Regions from separate parts of the Vibrio gazogenes genome, predicted to be linked through region 1. Evidence: riboswitches for the same ligand, from Rfam matches in the RefSeq annotation. Region 1 holds a riboswitch; the other holds the start of a gene.
What was found. A riboswitch is a leader RNA that binds a small molecule or an ion and turns the genes downstream of it on or off. The one in region 1 is predicted to bind cobalamin.

Region 1 (3,429 bases):
GGCGATTCTTACCATAACAAAAAATCCTTTAAGTCCTTATTTAATGCGCTCTAACATCACACCTGCTTCCATATGGTGGGTGTAGGGGAACTGGTCGAACAGCGCGAAGCGAGTAATGCGGTGCGTTTCACTCAGAACGGCCAGATTTTCCTTGAGGGTTTCCGGGTTACAAGAAATATAAAGAATTCGAGGATATTTCTGCACCATCTTACAAGTATCGATATCCATACCTGAGCGCGGTGGATCGACAAAAATCGTGTTGCATTGGTAGCTACTGAGATCAACGCCAGCATCTTTCAGGCGGCGGAACTCACGCTTTCCTTCCATAGCTTGAGTAAATTCTTCCGCGGACATCCGGATGATTTGTACATTATCGATATGGTTGGCAGCAATATTGTATTGCGCAGAGTCGACCGAAGGTTTCGCCAGTTCTGTTGCCAGCACACGGTTGAAATTTTGCGCCAGAGCGAGAGAGAAATTGCCATTCCCGCAGTAGAGTTCTAACAGATCGCCCTGACTGTCACGGGTGCAGTCAACCGCCCACGCCAACATTTTTTCCGCAATACGTCCGTTGGGCTGAGTGAAACTGTTTTCAACTTGCTGGTAGGTGTAGGTTTGACCATGGACGGACAGTTTTTCAACCACGTAATCGCGATCTAAGACCATCTTTATTTTTCGCGCCCGGCCAATTAAATTCAGGTTGAACCCTTGTTGACGTAATGTCTCTTTCAAGGTTTGTGCGGCTTGCTGCCACTGTTCGTCAATCTGACGATGGTAGAGTAGTGAGACAAGAATTTCGCCGCTGAGTGATGATAAAAAATCAACCTGAAACAGCTTATGGCGCAGGATATCGTTATCACGAATCTGTTCGAGCAAAGCTGGCATCAGTTGATTGATCAGTTGGCTTGCTGCCGGAAACTGATCGACCCGATATTTCTGGCGAGTTTCCTGATCGAACATGATGTAGTAGAGGTCATTCCCTTCATGCCAGACACGAAACTCCGCACGCATCCGATAGTGTTGTTCCGGTGATTCAAACACGGTCAGTTCTGGCATTTGAAATTCAGAGAACATCTCAGTAAGCCGAGTGACTTTCTCTTTTAGTTGATTCTGGTAGCGTTCGGGATTTACATCAAGAGTAGCCATCGTATTACCTTACAGAGCGAACAGTTAAAGAGCGCAGATTTTATTCGATTCCATCATGATGTCCAGTCTGTTCGCCGATCCGCAAGAATTTTTTTCATACATACCGTAAATATCATCTGGACAAGGGTTAGGTAGGCCAATACTATCGTGCCAGTTGGTACCCCCAGTGACAACGAGTATGCATTTGCTGGGGTGTTGAAAAGGGAATCTGGTGAAAATCCAGAACTGACGCGCAGCGGTAAATAGAAGACAAGATCTCAAAAGACACTGCACCAGATGTGTGGGAAGTCGAGATTTTGGCGGTTATCTCAGGGTAATCATATTCTTAAGTCCGAAGACCTGCCAGCAACTGGGAGAAGACAGGTATCCCAGTCAGATTAACGCGAATTCAGGATATAAAAATGAAAAAAACAGTTTTAGCGATAGCAGTGGTATCGCAGCTCCCTTGTGCTTTCTATTCTTATGCAGACAGTTCAAATGCTGACACGATGGTGGTGACAGCGAATCGGTTTGAGCAAAAAATAAAAGAAACTATTGAACCAGTAGAAGTTATTACTAAACAAGATATTAATGCTATTCAAGCAACATCGTTGGTAGATGTACTAAAACATCTACCTGGTGTCCAGATTGCAAATCAAGGAGGGCTTGGGCAAAGCGCTGAACTTTATTTACAAGGACGTTCATCTAGTAATACCTTGTTCCTTTTAAATGGTATTAGGATCGGTAGTGCCACCTCTGGATCAACAGATCTATCTGCAATTCCACTGAAAGGTATTGAGAGGATAGAGGTACTTCGAGGCCCTCGAGCTGCCGTTTATGGCTCCGATGCAGTCAGTGGTGTTGTTAATCTGATTACAACAGCATCGCCGAGCAACCGTTCAGGCGTATCAGCATCGGTAGGAAGTAATAAATACTTTGATACAAATGCTTATTTTTCTGTGGCGGATGATGTTAGTTGGTTAAACATGTCTGTAACTCATCAACAGAATGATGGTTTTGATGTAAAGACGAATAGTCCAAATATTCATGATTCAGATAATGATGGGGTTCTCTCACAATATATATTGGCTGATGTGGGGAGAAAACTATCAGACTCATTAACCCTAAAATTGAATGGGTATTACCAGCGTAAAAACTCAGATTATGATTATGGACAATCATCGAATGGAGCTGATCAGACAGATAGTGATTTATATAATGTCGGCTTGATTACAGAGTATAAAGTAGATCCTAGTTATCAAAGTCACTTGACGGTAGCAACGAATCAGGATTCGGCTGAATTCCATGGGCAAGGAGCAACACCAAATACGATTAGTACCAACCGAGACTCATTTTCATGGGATAATCGATATAAGTTAAATCAAGTGCTTGTCGTTACTGGTGGTTTCGACTGGTATCGTGATCGTGTTGACAATGGTTCGATTGAGTACCTCAGTGATAAACGAAGAAATACTGCTGGCTATCTTGGCGGATATTTATCTTTAGGAGACTTTTCTGCTGAAGGAAATATTAGACGGGATAAAAATAGTGCTTACGGTTATGTAACGACTAACCAAATTGCCTCGGCATATCGTTTATCGGATGATCTGCGTATTACGATGAGTTATGGGGAATCCTTTAAAGCGCCAACCTTTAATCAACTTTATTGGCCGACCCAATGTTTTGGATCCGGTGGTTGCTACTCCGGGAATCCATCTCTTGTTCCTGAAAAAACAAAGACGAGTGAATTAGCATTTGAAGGGACTTATTATGGGGCGGAGCTTCGTCTGGCAGCCTATCGAAGCCGCGTGAAAGATATGATCGATAGTCTCTCAAATGAAAATGTGGATAGAGTCGATATACAAGGGATGGAGTTTGTCTCAAAATTTGAAACAGGGAGTTTGTATCACACCGTCGTATACGATTTTCTGGATGCTAAAAATAGTTCAACAGATAAGCAGCTCAGACGTAGAGCAAGACATAGTGTCAAATGGGATACTGAATATCTATATGGAGCATGGCAAGTTAAGTTGAGTTATTTATTTCAAGGGAAAAGATACGAAGATACAAGAAACCAAAAAGTCCTAGGAGGATATGGTTTAGTTGATTTGGCAACTTCTTATATGTTCGATAATGGTGTTAAAGTCGGTGGTAGAGTTGCTAATTTACTTGATAGGGAATATCAGACCGCACTTGGTTACAATACGGCAGATAGAGAGTACTATCTAAATATCTCATATGATTTGTAATGCATCAGAGCCGCCGTTTGGCGGCTCTTCCATTGGTTCAATGCTATTGCTAAAA
Region 2 (3,429 bases), on a different replicon from region 1:
ATTGGTAATCCTCCAAAATTGTGTCAATCGGACGATGACAGCCTAAGATCTGATTGTCATAAGAAAACAGCACTACATCGCAACAAAACGGGTGACTGGCATAACGCAGCATGTCCGCAACCCGTGTACAGATCCGCTGCGCCAGCGCGGTATAAACGGCCTGATAGCCATGCTGTTCAATCAGTACCAGTGCTTCTTCTGTGGTCAGGCAAGCATAAACTTGTTGCAGCAATGCATTCGGTGCCCCCAGCAATGCCAAATGGGTAACCAGCGTTTCCAGACGCGCATCGGCAACATGCGAATGGGTATGAAAAACCCCGGCAGCAATCTTAATCAGCTTGCCGATATGCCCGACTAATAGAACCTGCTCGAACTCAAGACGACAGGCCTCTTGCAACATGTAGCCGACAAAATTACTCATGGTGACGACCATCTCGTGATTCAGATGCAACTGTTGACGCACAAACCGTTCGCCATGGTTGCCCGGGACGAGAATGACCCGGCGGTGACCTTGGGCTTTTTTCTGTTCCAGTTCAATGGCTAACGAGCGTTTCCAGCTCTCTTCAGACATTGGCGTCACAATGCCGGTTGTGCCGATAATCGAAATCCCATTTTCAATGCCCAGCTTGGCATTGTAGGTTTGTTTGGCTCGCTCAATACCTTCCGGTGCGAAAATCTCAACCGTGACGCCTTGGTTCGGCCCGATAACCTCACGCACCGCTTGTTCAATCGTATGGCGCGGGGTTTTATTGATGGCCGCTGCACCGACCGGCAAACCAACGCCCTGACGTGTGACGATGCCGATGCCTTCGCCTCCCGTAATATCAATCGATGTGCCGGAATTGCGTGTCACCCGGGCAAAAATCAACATGCCATGCGTCGCATCGACATCATCCCCGCCATCTTTGCGAATCGCAGCGACAGCCTGAGACTGCGCGACAGTCGCAGCTTCAACACTCAGATGCAGTGGAACACCGGACGGTGTCACAATCGAGACTTGATCAATACATTGTTGACGCAGCAGCATCAGTGCCGCGACTTTCGCAGCCGCAGTCGCACACGAGCCGGTGGTATAGCCTTTGCGATATGCTTTACCGCGATGCCAGACCAGATCCTGAGCCGTCGGTTCAGTCATCGTCCCTCCTGCATGTCATACAGCACCGCGTTAACAATCGCGGCGGCAACATTACTGCCGCCTTTGCGCCCCAGCGCAGTAATAAAAGGGAAATCACTGTCATACAGGGCTTGTTTTGATTCAGCCGCACCGACAAACCCCACCGGAACGCCGATGGTGACAGGCCGCTTTGCTCCGGCACTTTGCAATAATTGAAACAGTGCCGTCGGGGCGTTGCCGAAAACAAACACCGCATCGTCGCTTTCAGCCAACGCCTTTTCTACCGCAACCATCGACCGGGTTTTACCCTGTGCTTTCGCTATCGCAGCGACATCCGGATCGGCAATATAACAGCGCACTTCACAGCCGAATTGACGGAGCAGTGATTTATTCATCCCGGCGAGCACCATGGTGGTGTCGGTATAAAACACACACCCAGCCGCAATCTGAGCTTGCAGCCCGGTCAGAACCGTTGGCGAGAATTTTAAGATCTCCAGCCAGTCAAAATCGGCGGTGGTGTGGATCGCCCGGGTAATGATTTTTTGCTCAAGCGGATGGCGGAAACGATAGGTCGGAAAGTCAGTCTGGATGATTTGATCAATGATCTCGAAACTGGTCGATTCGATTTGCTGAGGTTGCTGAATAAATGACGGCGCTTGCGGCCCTGTTGTCATGTTTTGATTTTGCTTCGCTTTCATATCCCACCAATCACCTGTTTTACAAAAAAGGTTTCACTGAGCAAGATTTAACCAGACCGGTTGAACCAAGCTCTGTTTTACTGGTGAATTGCGGGTATAAAGCAACCGCCCCCAAATCGACGATTTGGAAACTGCACCTTACTCGCTTCCCACCGAAGGAGTTACGGAATTGCTTTGACTCGTCTTCTGACTTCGCGTCAACCTTCCTGATCCCTTCCCGTTTGCACAGTGGTTTAATCAGGTCGTCAGCATTACAGTAGCGGGGGCTGTGGAGGAATTTCACCTCACTTCCGGCCGTCTCCAAGTCACCTCAATATGTTGCGATTCATTCATATCAAACGCTTGCAAAGCATCATGTTAAGAGGTGTTGGATAACGGATTCGCATCAAAGCAATGATGTTTATTCGTATCAACACCCTGACATAACAACGCCAGATTACATTGATAATCATCAATTTATCGTCACATAACCAAAGCAATGCTGATTCCTCAGCAGTCCATCACCTTCCCAAAAAATATTCATTGCTGGCATATAACCCCCTTCTGGATCAACGATCTTTTCTGACGGGCAGTGTTCAATAAGCGAAGTGTTCAATAAGCGAAATGCTCAATAAACGAATCGTTTAATCAGCGTAACGGTCACTCCGACCAATGAATCAACATGAGGTAAGACGATGAAAGGCAAAGTATGGTTGGTAGGTGCCGGTCCGGGCGATCCGACATTGCTGACCGTGAAAGCACTTTACTGTATCCGTCAGGCAGAAGTGATCGTCTATGACCGTCTGGTCAGCGATGAAATTTTGCAAGAAGCACCACCCCACTGCAAAATGATCAATGTCGGTAAGCTGCCTAATTATCACCCGATCCCTCAGGATGATATCAATGACTGTCTGATCCAGTTTGCGTTGCAGGGGCACAATGTGGTGCGGCTGAAAGGTGGTGATCCTTACGTGTTCGGCCGCGGCGGCGAAGAAGCCGAAGCACTGGCCGCATTCGATATTGCATTTGAAGTGATTCCCGGTATCAGTTCAGCGATTGGCGGACTCGCCTATGCAGGAATTCCGGTCACACATCGTGACTGTGCGTCGTCTTTTCATGTAGTCACCGGCCATTTGCAACAGGGGAAAGATCCGCTCGACTGGACACAGTTTTCCAGACTGGACGGAACGCTGGTGATTCTCATGGGCATGAGCCAAATCAAGCATATCTGTCAACAACTGATGGATGGCGGTAAACCGGTCAGTACCCCGGCGGCTGTGGTTCGTTATGCCAGCCGGGACAATCAGCAAGTGGTCACGGGCACTGTTGCCAATATTGCCCAGCGTGTAGAACAAGCCCAGATCAAATCTCCCGCATTGATTGTCATTGGCGGTGTTGCGGCAAAACATACCACGCTTTCGTTTCAGACAACTTGTCGCCATATCAGTGAGTTAGAAGCGTTCATGGCGTCATCGTGGTGAGAACAATCGACCTTCAAACCGTTAACGGACATGCAATATTGTTAACGGTCAGATAAGCCTGCCCCTGATAGCGGTTGAGGGTGAGATGTGTGACGCTCTGATTCGCAATCGCCAGTCCGGTGTACCAGCGCGGATTCTGCCAGTCCAGCCCCAGCAC

Region 2: linked by a shared signal. The riboswitch ahead of MKS89_RS20095 (cobalt-precorrin-8 methylmutase) and the one ahead of MKS89_RS14600 (TonB-dependent receptor domain-containing protein) in region 1 are both predicted to bind cobalamin.

What each region holds. Positions count from the first base shown of each region.
Region 1 is NZ_CP092587.1:3,288,262-3,291,690, reverse strand. Features, by position in the region: gene trmA (tRNA (uridine(54)-C5)-methyltransferase TrmA) at 37-1,146, opposite strand; cobalamin riboswitch at 1,285-1,507, shown strand; gene MKS89_RS14600 (TonB-dependent receptor domain-containing protein) at 1,548-3,374, shown strand.
Region 2 is NZ_CP092588.1:992,155-995,583, forward strand. Features, by position in the region: gene MKS89_RS20085 (cobalt-precorrin-7 (C(5))-methyltransferase) at 1-2, opposite strand, end outside; gene cbiD (cobalt-precorrin-5B (C(1))-methyltransferase CbiD) at 1-1,135, opposite strand, end outside; gene MKS89_RS20095 (cobalt-precorrin-8 methylmutase) at 1,132-1,812, opposite strand; cobalamin riboswitch at 1,972-2,166, opposite strand; gene cobA (uroporphyrinogen-III C-methyltransferase) at 2,487-3,272, shown strand; gene MKS89_RS20105 (histidine phosphatase family protein) at 3,286-3,429, opposite strand, start outside.